Regions from separate parts of the Trichococcus sp. genome, predicted to be linked through region 1. Evidence: predicted binding sites of a transcription regulator. Region 1 holds the regulator's gene; the other holds the start of a gene.
The links. The regulator LexA, encoded in region 1, represses DNA repair genes until DNA is damaged. The targets are predictions, from matches to a motif close to CNAACANNTGTTNG.
Positions count from the first base shown of each region.

Region 2: ruvA (Holliday junction branch migration protein RuvA) is a predicted target of LexA. The motif match lies at 5,580-5,593, and genes of this name have one in related genera.

Region 1 covers NZ_JBSQPW010000036.1:10,238-18,189, forward strand. Annotated here, with positions in the region: gene ACTCCX_RS10315 (ABC transporter ATP-binding protein) at 1-954, opposite strand, end outside; gene ACTCCX_RS10320 (YneF family protein) at 1,041-1,271, opposite strand; gene lexA (transcriptional repressor LexA) at 1,513-2,136, shown strand; gene ACTCCX_RS10330 (adenine phosphoribosyltransferase) at 2,212-2,724, opposite strand; gene recJ (single-stranded-DNA-specific exonuclease RecJ) at 2,741-5,071, opposite strand; gene ACTCCX_RS10340 (lipopolysaccharide assembly protein LapA domain-containing protein) at 5,212-5,622, opposite strand; gene rnz (ribonuclease Z) at 5,745-6,674, opposite strand; gene ACTCCX_RS10350 (acyltransferase family protein) at 6,677-7,952, opposite strand, start outside.
Region 2 covers NZ_JBSQPW010000006.1:64,629-72,580, reverse strand. Annotated here, with positions in the region: gene mutS (DNA mismatch repair protein MutS) at 1-2,266, shown strand, start outside; gene mutL (DNA mismatch repair endonuclease MutL) at 2,276-4,306, shown strand; gene ACTCCX_RS02700 (DUF937 domain-containing protein) at 4,381-4,986, shown strand; gene msrB (peptide-methionine (R)-S-oxide reductase MsrB) at 5,094-5,519, shown strand; gene ruvA (Holliday junction branch migration protein RuvA) at 5,688-6,299, shown strand; gene ruvB (Holliday junction branch migration DNA helicase RuvB) at 6,305-7,318, shown strand; gene queA (tRNA preQ1(34) S-adenosylmethionine ribosyltransferase-isomerase QueA) at 7,335-7,952, shown strand, end outside.

The sequences.
Region 1 (7,952 bases):
TTTCTCCTTCAGAAGCTCATCGATCCTGCTGTAACTTGCACTTCCCCGTTCCAACACATTGAATAATCTGCCAACCGCTAACATCGGCCATGCCATCATTCCGATATAACTGATGAACGAGACCAATTGACCGATGCTGATGCTGCCTTCCACTACAAATCGTCCACCAAAGATGATCGTCAACGCAAAAGAAAGTCCCAGGATAAGTTGGATTGCAGGATCGAATAAAGCATCGACCTTGTAGACAGCCTTATTTTTCGCGACGACATCCTTCGTCATCGCTTCGAAATCATGGATGTCCTCTTCTTCTTCGCCGAAAGTTTTGATTACTTTGACGCCGGATACGCTCTCTTGCGTTTTGTCATTCAGGTTCGAGAAAGCCGCTTGCGCCTTACGGAAACGTTTGTGCATCTTTTGTCCGAGGATTCTCGACACCAACGTCAAAGCCGGCAACGGGATCATGGCGATAAGCGTCAGACGCCAGTCGATCAAGAAAAACATCGTGAAGAGCGTGATTCCGCCTGAAGAAATCGAATCCGCCAGTGTCAATATGCCTGCACCAGCGACCATGCGGATCGCATTCAAGTCATTCGTCGCATGCGCCATCAGATCACCGGTCCGGTACTTTTGGAAGAAGACCGCATCCATTTCTGTGAAATGCTTGAACAATCGTGAACGAAGTATTTTTTCCAATTCTGCCGAGGTTCCCCAAATCTTCATCCGCCATATATAACGGAAGAGGTACTGCAGGACGCCCGCAATCAAGATGATCGCCGACCACTTCCACAAAGACGCCATGGTTAAGGTTCCCAACGCAATTTCATCGATGATGATTCCAACAACGCGCGGCGACACGACTTGCAGGATTGCGACAATGATCAGGAAAAAGACGCCAACAAAATAGGCTTTCCATTCCTGGCGGAAAAACCAACTTAATTTTTTGAAAATACTCACGTATATTACCCCCTTCTTACTTGTATAAAGACAAAATAAAAATGTGGAACCGTAGAGATCCACATTTTGTATATTATTTCATTAATCTACTTCTTTTTCTTTGTTGATTGTGCTTTCATAGAAGCCATGATTTGTTTAACTTTTCTCTCGGATGGTTTTTGACCCATCTGCATCATCATAGAACGCAACATTTCTTCATTGATCGGTGGATTTTCTTCAAAATATTTTACCATATAACGTCTTGCAAGGAAAAATCCGCCAACCGCGCCTGCTACTATTCCTAAAATGACCATCATTACCCATGCTGTTGTTGACACGTATTCATCCCCCTTTCCAAAGCATTCATTCATTAATTGTACTAAAGATTATGAGAAAAAGAAATAGCAATCACCGATAAATTTAGCAATTTTTCGAGAACGCTTCAACCATATCCGGTTTTGGGACAAATCTGTGCAAATTCTTGCTTCATCCCGAGAATATACGAACATCTGTTTGATATTTCGGATGATTAGTGGTATCCTAAACGTATAAATATAAGATTACGGAGATGATGATCTCATGGTTAAAAATAAAGATTCACGCCAAATTGAAGTGCTCCAATACATTTATGAAGAAGTCCAAGAAAAAGGCTATCCCCCGACCGTAAGAGAAATCGGAAATGCGGTAAAATTATCCTCCACATCCACGGTGCATGGCCATCTGTCGCGTCTTGAAAAAAATGGCTTTATTCAGCGCGACCCAACAAAACCCCGTGCGATTGAACTGACTCAAGCGGGTCTGGACAAGTTGGGGATCATGTCGGATAAAATGCCGTTGTTGGGTACCGTCACAGCCGGTGCGCCCATACTTGCCGTGGAAGAGGCGACTGATTATTTCCCTGTTCCCCCGGATCTGAAATCCAATTCCGGTTCTTTGTTCATGCTGAAAATCCGCGGAGATAGCATGATTGATGCCGGTATATTCGATGGCGATTCAGTCATCATCAGAAAACAAGCCACGGCTGAAAACGGCGATATCGTCATAGCCATGACGGACGACGATGAAGCGACCTGCAAACGATTCTATAAAGAGAACAACTATTATCGGCTGCAACCAGAGAATGCAAGCATGGAGCCGATAATCCTGGATTCTGTCCTCATTTTGGGGAAAGTAGTCGGTTTGTACAGGAATCACATCATTTAAAGAACAGTTCTCCGACTGACACAAAAAGGCTGCCGATCGGCAGCCTTTTTGCGTGTCCATTCTTATGCTGTTTTTTTAGTATTCCATCAGCGTGAAGATGTCATACCCTTGGATCAGGTCTCGACCCTTCAGATCCAACAACTCGATCAGGAATGCCAAACCGACGACTTCTCCGCCTAATTTTTCAACCAATTCAATGGTCGCGGCTGTAGTACCGCCGGTAGCCAACAAATCATCACAAACCAGCACTTTGTCGCCAGGCAGAATGGCATCTTGATGCAATTGCAGCGTCGCTTTTCCGTATTCCAATCCGTAAGAAACTTCAACCGTTTCTCGTGGCAACTTGCCTTTTTTGCGGGCCATTGCGAAGCCGCAGCCTAATTCTACAGCGACCGGGCAACCAACCATAAAGCCTCGTGCTTCGGGTCCGACTACTTTATCGACATTGAGGTCTTGGGCATATTTCACGATTTCTTTGATTGCATAGCGGTAGGCTTCGCCGTTTGCCATCAAAGGCGAAATATCGCGGAATATGATGCCTTGCTCCGGAAAATCTTTTACGTCAGCAATATATTGTTTCAAATCCATTTTATGTTCCTCCTAATTATTGTACCAGCATCTGTTCATTCAACCATTTCGTCAATTGCGAAAACGGACTGTAGATGAATAGTTTCTCAGCTTCCATTTTCTGCAGGCGATCTTTGAATACTTGCGTATCATCCAATGCCCTTTTGACAGGATTCTTGACCTCATTGATGAAACCATTGTCTATTGTAACAAATCCCGCCTCCAAAAACACTTGAATCATAAAAATGGCAATATTTTTTTTGATTTTTAAGTATTCTGCCAAGGCATCTAACCGGTTTCTCACATCGATATCCTTATGGGAACGGATATACTGATAAAATCTTGCAAACTGGTCTTTAGGAGGGACCCCATCTGCGTAAACACTATTCGATTCATGAGAAACGACATACACGTTTTCGAATTGATTGTTCTTCAGTAGATTCGCCAACAGGTCCATCTTCAACGGACATTCGAAGAGCACAAGGTTGCTGGCGCTGACATCCTGCATGGCGTCCGCTGTACTGTCGGTGAGCAAGGCAGCGTTTGAACTGTTTGGGATGCGCTCATAAAATTTTTTCATGATTCCGGAAGTCGAAAAGAGATACAAAGCATCTTCCACGGCCAATACGGACTCCTGGATGACTGAACTCCTTTTGTCGAAAAACTGGACATGCTTGTTTTTGATATCCTTCAGCTGCAATTGGGGTTTCGCGCTGTCCCTCCAAACATTAATCGAAAGTTCGCCGATGAGGGAAACGACATCCGCTTCGTTCAAGTGATTGCTGATGCTCCCCTTGTTGAAGCCGATCACATCCAGAAAGAGGTTCTTGTCCTTGAGCTTGAATTTCAGATGCTTGTTGTCGGCACCTATCTGTCTGATGTCCGTCAAGGGTACATTCTGGAAGCCGAATATAGGCTTTGGATTATCAGTACCATAAGGTTTAAGCAATTCCAATTCCTTCAAAAACGGCAAAGTGACATCAGCAAGCGGCAGGATGGCGTCTATATAAATGGATTCACCTAACACGATTGCATCATGATAACGAGCCGCGTAGCCGTTTATTTTTTCATCGAAAGCGGGCAAATCGGTGGCGGAAAGACTCATGCCGGCTGCCATTTTGTGCCCTCCGAATTTCGTCAGCAAATCCTTTGAATCGGTCAAGGCAGCATAGATATCCAAAGCCTCAATGCTCCTGGCCGAACCTTTCGCGATGCCGGTTTTTTCGTCGATGCGGAATAAGATTGTAGGGCGCCCGAATTCCTCTACCAGCTTGCTTGCCACAATCCCAAGAACGCCCTCGTGCCAGTTCTTGCTGCCCAACACAACAACATCCGGCATGCTTTCGGCTTTCGCCAGTTGGGCACTCGCCTCTTCATGGATGGACTGTACAATCCCTTGTCTCTCGACATTCTTTTCCTGTATGTAGGCAACGAGTTCAGCAATTTTGTCCTCATCGAAAGACAGCATCAGTTCAGCGCCTGGGCCCGCATCTTCCAATCGACCGACCGCGTTCAAACGTGGCCCGATGATGAATCCGATGCTCTCTTCGTCCAAATGGGCTGCATCTATCCCTGCGGCTTCCATCAAAGCAGCCAAGCCGAGCCGATGCGTTTGTTTCATGACTTGCAGCCCCTGTTTCACGATCCATCGATTCTCGCCTGTCAGACTCACAAGGTCCGCAACAGTCCCGATTGCTGCCAGATCAAGGGATTCGTATGGCATTTCCCCTAGTAGAGCTGCCGCAATTTTCAGCGCGACGCCAGCTCCGGATAGATCCGGGAAAGGATACGTGCCAGCAGGATGTTTCGGGTGGATTATGGCATACGCATCCGGCAAGACATCCGGCAATTCGTGATGGTCGGAAACGATGACGTCAATCCCCATTTTTTTGGCCATCGCTATCGGCTCATGGCCGGAAACCCCGTTGTCGCACGTCAAAATCAGTTGCGCACCGTTTTCAATCAATTTTTTGAATGCGGCAGCATTTGGCCCATATCCATCCGTAAAGCGATTCGGCAGATAATAGCCGACATTGCCGCCCAACACTTCAATCGTTTCCACTAGAATGCTTGTGCTTGTGATGCCGTCCGCGTCATAATCCCCATAAACGACGATTTCTTCTCCCGTTTCAATGGCTTCAGTCAAGCGCTGGACTGCTTTATCCATGTCGTGCAACAGATACGGATCGTGGAATTCCATTTTGGTCCCATCGATGAAAGCTGTGATCTGTTCTTTTGTTCCCAAGCCTCTCTGCATGCAGAGTGTAACGAATTTTTCCGATAAGCCTGAAGCCTGGCTGATTCCCATGCTGACAGAGCCCTCAATTTCTGATTTGCGTATTTTCCAATTCATTTTTGACGATAACAAATTACCGACTCCTTACTTTATAGACTAAATAAACGCACTGTGGTCCCCAATAATCCAAAAAAGACTAGAAGCTGAAATCGTTCTAGTCTTTTCTTTGTGACTTGAAGTGGTCATCGAAGGGATTTCCAGCTCTGTTGCTATCAAACTTTACTGGGCTGATCCGGAGTGCCAGCCGTAAACCTTTTGACCAACTCTTCTTCAAGCGAAGTGATTTTGCTTTCTTTTTGGGTCATTTGCGCCCGCAGATCGGCAAGTTGCTGTTCGTAACCGGCTTTTGTCTCGTCAACTGCTTTTTGGATTTCTTTCCCTTTTGCATCGATTTCAGCGCGCATCTGTTTGAATTCTTTGTTTTTCTTTGTCGCACTTCCTGTCGCAACCAGTAGCGTGATGAGCGCTCCCATCAGGAGTGAAACCAGGATGACAATGATCAAAGGTCCATCCACAACCGCAAATCCAAAATTGACCGGCACAGAATCGACATTGAAAACGGCAAACAGCACAATGATGATGATCAAAATAATACCCGCTACTAATCTCCATTGATTTTTCACTATAATCGCCCCACTCATTTTGATGTTTTTACACTCTCATTATCATCTTTTTGCCGATGCATAGTCAACTTGCACCACTTGAGAGCCACGGTGATCATTTTTTGGTGACCAGCATCCGGCAATCATTTTCTCAATGCTATTTCGAATTCATCATAATCATTGACGAGTTTTGTATTTGGAAAGACTTTGCGGGCATCCCGCTGCAACTGCTGTGCATTGCCATTCAGGTAACGGGCACTGATGTGGGTCAAATAAAGCTGGTTGACTTTTGCTTCTTTGGCTACATTGGCCGCATCGATGCAAGTAGAATGGAAATAATCCGACGCGATGGCTTGGTCTTCTTTCCCGAAGGTGCTCTCATGAACCAACACATCGGCATTTCTGGCTAAGATGACCGTATTTTTCGTTCTTCTTGTATCCCCCAGAATCGTTACGATCCGCCCTTTTGTCGTCTTTCCGATAAAATCGAGCCCGTTGATTGTTCTCCCGTCTGGTAAAACAACAGTCTCTCCGTTTTTAAGTTTCCCGTAAAGTGGCCCCGCGGGAACATCCATCTCTTTCAGTTTTTCGGCCTGCAATTCGCCTGGATAGTCGGCCTCTTCGACACGGTACCCGTATGAAACGATACCGTGATTCAGTTTTGCGCAGCTCACACGGAACTGTTCATCTTCAAACACAACGCCATCTTCGGCTATTTCATGAAAGAAGATCGGATAACGCAAGTGGGACTGGGATATGCGCAGACTGGTCAGCACAAATTCCTTGATTCCGACAGGGCCATAGATGTTCAAGGGAGTGTTGCCGCCTTGAAAAGCCCTGCTGCTTAAAAATCCCGGCAGTCCGAATATATGATCTCCATGCAGATGAGTGATGAAGATCTTTTCAACTTTCCTAGGTCGTATGGTTGTTTTGAGCACACGTTGCTGTGTCCCTTCCCCGCAGTCAAAAAGCCAGATGGCATTGCGTTCATCCAACAGTTTCAATGCGATGCTGGAAAGATTTCTGCTGGTGGAAGGAACACCGGCTCCGGTGCCTAAAAATTGGATTTTCATAATCAATTGCTCCCATTTTCATCATTTAATTCTCGATAGATTTCTTCAGCCACAAAAAGGGCCAATTGTTGTGCCCCGGTAGGATTCGGATGGACTTGATCCTCCAAAAGCCACTCGTCGTGCTCGCTGCTATAAGCATCCCAATCCAAAATATGGACATTGGAATGCTTGCTTTCGGCAAGCTTCAACTGCTCGTTCACACTGTCCTTCCAGATTCTCGGTACATTCGTCGTCAGGAAAAACAGATTCCGGGAAGTCCCGACTTGCTCGACGAATGTTTCCATCTGCTTCTGAGTGAAAGTACCGTTGGAACCCAGGAAGACCACAACCGTATCATGCAATTGTCCCCTTTTTTCCAAGGCAGTAATCACAGCGGAGGTTTGGTAAAGTTGTCTACTGACGGCGCCATCCACAACCGCCCGACCGAAAATCGTTACCAGTTGATCCGCAACCGAGAGCAATACGGAGTCTCCTATGAAGGTAATATCCGCATCATGCGCGAACAAAACGGTCTGTCGTTCAAGCCCTTCGATATTGTTGATTGCCCTGCTACGGATGGAATCGTCACGATTCATTTCTTCCATTTTGGTTTGGCTGGCTGCGATCTGTTCACGCAATTGTTGCACTTCAGCATTTTTGCCGGGTTGCGCTTGAGCAAATCCCGTCAGAGCAATCAGCAGCGAACAGATACCGATGATTACAATGATTTTTTCCCGCAAATGCTCGGTTAAGCGCCGGGATCCCAATGTTTTGATTCGGGCAATTGCCTCTGAAGGTCGCCATGACAGCGTAAACGGTAGGTTCAAACTGCCTTTCTCAAATATCTGATAACCTATTTCGGAAAGACTGAATATAAGTGCCAGCTGAATCAAAATATGGCGAGCGGGATCAATGCTCGTATCGACTACTTTTGCCTGATAGAGAGAAATCACAGGATAGTACCAGAGATACAGGAGGAAACTACGCCGTCCGAGCCACTGAATCGGTTTGAACCGCATCAATCTTGAAACGGTTGTGGCCGGATGTGCTGTCAAAACAACAGCAACTCCAATGATGATGCTATTGAGATACATCCCGCCTCTATACGTAAATGTCTGGCTGTCCAGCATACCACTGAACATTGCACCGATAACAGCGTAGCTCAACAAGCCCGCGAGCGTCAATCTTCGACCAATATGCTTCGGCACCGGTTCGTCCAGCCTCTCCAACGGCCATACAACCGAAAGCGCGCTGCCGATCATGAAAGAAAACAAGCGCGTATCCGTTCCATAATAGACC
Region 2 (7,952 bases), on a different contig from region 1:
GGTCATTACACCCGGCACTTTTTTGAATGAGAACGGCAGCGAGAGCAAGACAAACAATTACTTGGCAAGTGTCGTCCGACACGAAGCAGGCGGGTATGCGCTGGGATATGTCGACATCGGAACAGGGGAACTGAAAGTCACCCTGTTGACCAACGAAGATGCCGTATTCAACGAGCTCCAGACCTTGCCGTTCAAAGAAATCGTCCTGGACTCAAAAACGGCTGAGGGTCTGACGGAAAAGTTGGAGAAGCATTTTGGCATCTTGGTTTCCATTCAGGAAAAGCTGATTCCGGAAGCGGACTTCCAGGATTTGCTTGCGGAATTAACGCAACAGTCGGAGAAGAATGTGCTTGTCCTGTTGTTGAGCTATCTTTCGGATACGCAAAAGCGGAGCTTGACCCACCTTCAGAAAGCCGTCGCCTATCAAACGGACGCTTTCCTGAAGATGGACACTTATGCGCGACGCAACCTTGAGTTAGCCGCATCCATCCGGACGCAGCAGAAAAAAGGCAGCCTGTTGTGGACGCTGGATGAAACAAAAACGGCTATGGGCGGGCGCATGCTGAAACAATGGCTTGAAAAGCCGCTGATCAACCTCAGCGACATACTCGGAAGACAACGGAAAGTGGAGTCGTTGGTCAATCACTACTTTGAGCGGATGGACATCAATGAGGCCTTGACATCGGTGTACGACCTGGAACGTTTGGTCGCCAGGGTGTCACTGGGAAATGTCAACGGCCGCGACCTGATGCAGTTGAAAACCTCTTTACAGCAGATTCCGGGATTGGTCCGAGCCATCGCTGCAATCGACGAAGCGGATGTTTGGCAGGGTGTCGTCGACAAATTGGAAGCCTACCCCGAGGTCATCGAGTTAATCGATCGGGCGATTATGGATAATCCGCCCATCCAAATCACGGAAGGTAATATCATCCGTGAAGGCTACAATGAACAATTGGACCGCTACCGCGATGCCATGAACAACGGAAAACTTTGGATAGCGATGCTGCAAAAAGAGGAAAGAGAAAAAACCGGCATCAAAACGCTGAAAATAGGCTATAATCGTATTTTTGGCTATTACATAGAAGTGACGAAGGCGAATCTTGCTGCGCTGCCAGAAGGCACGTACGAGCGTAAACAGACACTCGCCAATGCGGAACGTTTCGTCACGCCTGCATTGAAAGAGAAAGAGACGCTCATTTTGGAAGCTGAGGAAAAATCTGTCCAATTGGAGCATGAACTGTTCATCGCTTTACGGGAGAAAATCAAAGGGTACAGCAAACAGTTGCAGTCACTGGCAAAACTGGTTGCAGAGATCGATGTCCTACAGTCGTTCGCTCACGTCAGCGAAGCCTATCATTTTTCCAAACCGGAATTGAGCAACAGCAATCGGAACCTGTTCATCAAAGAAGGCCGTCATCCGGTCGTGGAACGGGTCATCGGCAAAGATAAGTTTGTGCCCAACAGCATCTCCATGGACAAAGACAACCACATCCTGCTGATCACGGGGCCGAATATGTCAGGCAAGAGCACCTACATGCGGCAGGTTGCGCTCATCGTCATCCTGGCCCAAATGGGGTGTTTCGTGCCGGCTGAGAAAGCCCATTTGCCTATCTTTGACCAAATCTTTACCCGCATCGGCGCGGCGGATGATCTCTATTCCGGGCAGAGCACGTTCATGGTCGAAATGGTCGAAACGAATCAAGCACTGCGATTTGCTACCGACAAGAGTCTGATCCTGTTCGACGAAATCGGCAGAGGAACGGCGACGTATGACGGTATGGCGTTGGCAGAAGCGATTCTGCGTTACATCGATCGCACGATCAAAGGCAAGACACTATTTTCGACGCATTACCATGAGTTGACCCAACTCGAAGCCGATTTGGCGGGGACAAAGAATGTCCATGTCGGGGCGATCGAAAAAGATGGAGAATTGGTGTTCCTGCACAAACTGATGCAGGGACCTGCAGACAAAAGCTACGGCCTGCATGTGGCCAAATTGGCCGGAATGCCGGATGAACTGATTTCCGAAGCGCAGATCATCCTCAATTCTTTGAATGAACAGCATGCGCCGCATCCTGGCTCGGACGTCACTGTTCCGGATGATACGGTCGAACAATTGGCGCTTTTCCAGGAAAGCGCGATGCACCCCAACGAGAAACATATCCTGGATGAGTTGTCTGATCTGGCGTTGGAAGATTGCACACCGATGCAAGCCATGTTGATGCTGGACGGTTGGAAAAAGTTGCTTAAATCGCAAAAGAAGTAGGTGAAAATGATGGCCAAAATCAGGGAACTATCCCAAATATTGACGAACCAGATCGCTGCTGGGGAAGTGATTGAACGCCCGGCTTCGGTCGTTAAGGAATTGGTGGAGAATGCCATCGATGCGAACAGTACGCAGATAGATGTCTTTATCGAAGAAGCGGGATTGAAGAAAGTTCAGGTCACCGACAACGGCGACGGCATCGCAGCTGACGAGGTGAAACTTGCCTTTACGCGGCATGCGACCAGCAAAATCTACACGCAGGATGATCTTTTTCGCATCCACTCGCTGGGGTTTCGAGGTGAGGCTTTGCCCAGCATCGCTTCTGTCGCCAAAGTTTCGATCGAAACGGCTGTTGCTGACCAAAGCGGTACCTACTTGTCGATAAAGGGAGGCGTCATCGGGGAGGAAAGGCCGAACAAATCCCGCAAAGGGACTACGATCATCGTCGAAGACCTTTTTTACAACACGCCAGCCCGGCTGAAATACATCCGTTCCCTGCAGACCGAATTATCGAACATCACAGATATCATGAACCGGATTGCCTTGAGTCATCCTGAGATTGCTTTCCGTTTGCATCATGAAGGGAATCAACTCCTGCATACGGCAGGCAATGGCGACCTGCGCCAGACCATCGCGGGCGTCTACGGGACAATGACTGCCAAGAAGATGAAACGGATCGAGAACGAAAATTTGGACTTCTCAGTGAAGGGATACATCAGCTTGCCGGACACGACGCGGGCAAGCCGCAATTACATTACCTTGATACTGAACGGACGTTTCATAAAAAATTATGCCTTGAACAAAGCAATCATCGATGGTTACGGATCCAAGCTGATGGTCGGAAGGTATCCGCTCGCCGTCATTGTGCTGAATGCGGATTCCCTGCTTTTGGACGTGAATGTCCACCCTTCGAAAAAAGAAGTCAGGATCAGCAAAGAAAAAGAGCTCGGTGAATTGATCCAAAGCGCAGTTGCTGCTGTTTTGCGTACGGAAGAACGCATCCCGAGCGGCATCGAAAATCTGAAATTCAAACGCCCGAGTCCGATTGAATCGGTCCGGACCGAGCAACTGAGTGTCTCATTCCGGTCATCCGATCAAGAGCTTGTGCAAGAAACGGAAGCGGCATTGCCGGTGACAGGCGAAAATGAGGATTTTCGATCCTTGGAGACATCGCGGAGCAATGGGCCGTTACACAATGGAACCGCCGGACATATAGAGTCCTATACAAATTCTGCAAAAGTCCAACCTCCGGAACACTTTCCACTTCCGGGTGAAGGGGGAGGATCGTCCCCTGATTCATTCATCGGTCAGCCAAAACCGGACCGTAACGAAACGGCCGGGCCTGACCTTTCTGCCGAACCAAAAAATCCGGATGCTCATGAAGAACCGATCATGAAAACCGTCCAAAAGGTCGAGTCGGAAGCAGAAAAGGGACCGGCGAACAAGCGGCCATTCCCGGACTTGCATTTTTTCGGCCAGATGCACGGTACTTATCTTTTCGCGCAAAACGAAAACGGACTCTACATCATCGACCAGCACGCTGCCCAAGAACGCATCAAATATGAATATTATCGCGAGGAAATCGGTAAGGTTTCCGCTGACCTCCAAGGTTTGCTGATACCGATCATTTTGGATTATCCGGCGAATGAATTCCAGTTGATCCAGGAAAGCCGGGATGTGCTGGAAGAAATGGGGCTGTTCCTGGAACCGTTCGGACAGAACAGCTTCATCGTCGAAAAACATCCTGCTTGGTTCACGCCGGGAGCGGAGGAAGAAATTTTGAAGGAACTGGTTGAGATGTTTTTGACCGAAGGTGACGTCTCCATCAAAAAACTTCGGGAAGCCACTGCCATCATGATGAGCTGCAAACGATCGATCAAAGCGAATCATTTCCTCAGCGACATAGAAGCCCGCCAACTGTTGGCCGATCTAGCGGAAACGGACAACCCCTATAATTGTCCGCACGGTCGGCCGGTGCTGATCCAATTCTCCAATCAGGATATGGAGAAGATGTTCAAACGGATCCAGGACCCGCACTGAAGGCGTATCATTTTTTATTTCTGCTTATTTATTGTAAAATCAAGGTAGTTAAATAGCAGATAGGAGTGGAAGAAATGGTGCAAATCAATGATATTTCCGAAATGATGGGCGAACTGAACAAAGAAAGTTCGATTCAGGCGTTGGGCAGCAAAACGGGCGTTGATGCAAGCGTTTTGCCGAAATTGGCTGTCGTTGCAATTCCTTTGATTCTTAGGGCATTAAGCAAAAACGCTGAGTCAAAAGCAGGGAAAGATTCCTTATCAGATGCATTGGAAAAACACAAAGGCCAGACGAAAGATGTTTCCTCGATTGAAGACGTGGTCAAGAAAGTAGACACGGATGATGGGGATAAAATATTGGACCACGCTTTCGGGGACAAGGACAAGGTCGTGGATCAGATTGCTGCCCAAACCGGCATCAGCAAATCTGAAGTTGCCAAAGTTTTGGCTTCCATGGCGCCGATGATCCTGGGCATGTTGGCCGACAAGAAGGATGCAGATGGATTGGATGCCGACGGTGTCGCCAAACAGACCGACATCTTCTCCAAGCAGGCTGAAGAAACAGCCACGAGCAATTTCGATATCACTGATCTTTTCCCTAAGCAGTCTGGAACGGCGACGCCATCGGCTACAGGCGGATTGGGCGGCATTCTGGGTAGCATTTTGGGGAATCTATTCTGATGATATCCTGAAGAAGCGTAAACGAAGCAGAACAAGACTTTTTTGTTCTGCTTTTTTGCATTTTTTGATATACTGGAGCAATGAAAAGAAAGGGGTCTGATATCAGGATGGATAATAAAGAAGAAAAATTGAAGCGCTTGACGCCTTTACAATACGAAGTAACACAGAATGAAGCTACGGAAAGACCTTTTTCGGGCGAATATGATGATTTTTACGATAAGGGCATCTATGTGGATGTCGTGAGTGGTGAGCCGCTATTCAGTTCTGCCGATAAGTACGATGCAGGTTGTGGTTGGCCTTCTTTTGCCAGACCAATCGCCACGCTGAAAGAGTTGGAAGACCGCAAGTTGATGCGCAAACGCACAGAAGTCCGGAGCGCTCAAGCCGACTCCCACCTTGGGCATGTTTTTGAAGATGGCCCTGCCGAGTTGGGCGGACTGCGCTATTGCATCAATTCGGCAGCCTTGCGATTCGTTCCTTACGATCAATTGGACGCGGAAGGCTACTCTGAATACAAACAATTATTCGAATAGGCAGCAAGATAAGTCCCATGGCTATCAGTCCTGGGATTTTTTGTCGCTTGTGCTGAGCCCCAAACGATTGTTCCCGCATATGTGACTGAGCGGCTGTCATTTCCAATCTGTTTTATGTTATGATAGGAACCGAATGATAATCAGGAAATGAAGAGTAGGAGTCAGATGATGTACGAATACATAAAAGGTAAATTAGTCTACGTGGGACCGCTCTATGTGGTTCTGGAAAACGGTGGCATCGGCTACCAATTGCAGGTTGCGAATCCTTTCCGCTTTTCCGGAAGCCTGAACCAAGATATGACGTTTTACGTCTATCAGGCAGTCCGGGAGGATGCAATCACATTGTTCGGGTTCAAGGACTACACGGAAAAGCAGTTGTACCTGAAACTGATCAGCGTCTCCGGAATCGGACCGAAGAGTGGTTTGTCCATATTGGCGAGCGATGATCACCTGGGTCTGATCCAAGCAATCGAAACGGATAATGTGGGGTATTTGGTGAAATTCCCTGGTGTAGGCAAAAAGACAGCCTCACAGATCATCCTTGACCTGAAAGGTAAACTCGGGGAACTGCTGCCCGATACCTATTGGATGGAAGAGCATCCGGCCCATGAAGCCGCTGGTGCACAGCCCGCTGTACTGACGGAAGCGTTGGAGGCTTTGGCCGGGTTGGGTTATTCGGATCGTGAAGTGAAGAAAATACTGCCGCTGTTGGAAAAAGAAAACTATTCCAGTACAGAAGAAGTGCTTCGTACGGCGTTCAAGCTACTTTTAAAAGGGTGATATAGATGACAGCTGAAAACAGAATCGTTTCCGGAAATACGGAAGACCTGACAGAAGATTTGATCGAAAAAACATTGCGGCCGCAAATGTTGGCACAGTATATCGGCCAAGAAAAAGTCAAAAATGAATTGAAAGTTTACATCCAAGCTGCCAAAGCGCGCAGTGAAGCGCTGGATCACGTGTTGCTTTACGGGCCTCCCGGGTTGGGGAAAACGACATTAGCGATGGTCATCGCTAATGAACTGGATGTCCGGATCCACAGCACAAGCGGACCCGCAATCGAGAGGCCGGGCGATCTGATGGTATTGCTCAATGAACTGGAAGCGGGGGATGTGCTCTTCATCGATGAAATCCATCGCTTGCCGCGGATTGTGGAAGAAGTGTTGTACTCTGCCATGGAGGATTATTACGTGGATATCATCATCGGGCAAGGCCCCACAGCCCATCCGGTCCATTTTACGTTGCCTCCGTTCACACTGGTCGGTGCCACGACAAAAGCCGGCAGTCTGTCGGCGCCCTTGCGCGACCGCTTCGGGATCGTTTCGCGGATGGAGTATTACAGCCTTGAGGATCTTCGGCAAATCGTCCATCGCTCTTCGGATGTTTTGTCCACGAAAATAGATGAATCCGGAGCTGTCGAAATCGCCTTAAGATCCAGAGGAACCCCGCGAGTCGCCAACAGATTGCTCCGGCGTGTGCGCGATTTCGCCCAAGTCTATCGCGATGGCCTGATCACGAAGGAAATCGCCGACAAGGCCTTATCCATCTTGAGCGTGGACAATAAAGGGCTGGATGACTTGGACAGGCAGATATTGATGACGATGATCCGCTTTTATAATGGCGGCCCTGTCGGCCTTTCAACGATCGCCGCCAATATCGGCGAAGAAATGGAAACGATAGAAGATATGTATGAACCCTATCTGCTCCAACTGGGTTTCCTGCAGCGCACACCGCGGGGCAGGGTAGCCACCCCGATGGCATATGATCATCTGGGAATCAAGTATGATACAGAAAATTAAGTGAGGTATTTTATCAATGAGGACAAGTGATTTTGATTTTTATTTGCCGGAGGAACTGATTGCGCAGACACCGCTGCTGGATCGGTCATCATCCCGGCTTCTTGCCTTGGACTCCAAGACTGGAGAAATCAGGGACAAACATTTTACCGACATGGTGGAGGAACTTCAAGAGGGAGATGCGTTGGTGCTGAACAATACGCGGGTACTCCCTGCGCGACTCCACGGCGTCAAGCCGGATACCGGCGGGCATATCGAAGTTCTGCTTTTGAACAATATCCAAGGGGATGAATGGGAGACACTCGTCAAACCAGGCAAACGGGTCAAAGTCGGGACGGTCATCTCTTTCGGGGATGGACGTTTGACAGCGGAAGTGACGCAATCATTGGAGCACGGTGGCCGCATTTTGAATTTCAAATATGACGGCGTATTTTTGGAGATACTGGAATCGCTGGGCGAAATGCCTTTGCCGCCGTACATCAAGGAGACGCTGGATGATCAGGAGCGATATCAGACCGTTTACGCCAAAGAAGTCGGTTCGGCAGCTGCCCCGACCGCGGGGCTCCATTTCACGGCCAATCTGCTCGAGGAAGTAGCCAAGAGAGGGGTCAAAATCGTCTATCTGACATTGCACGTG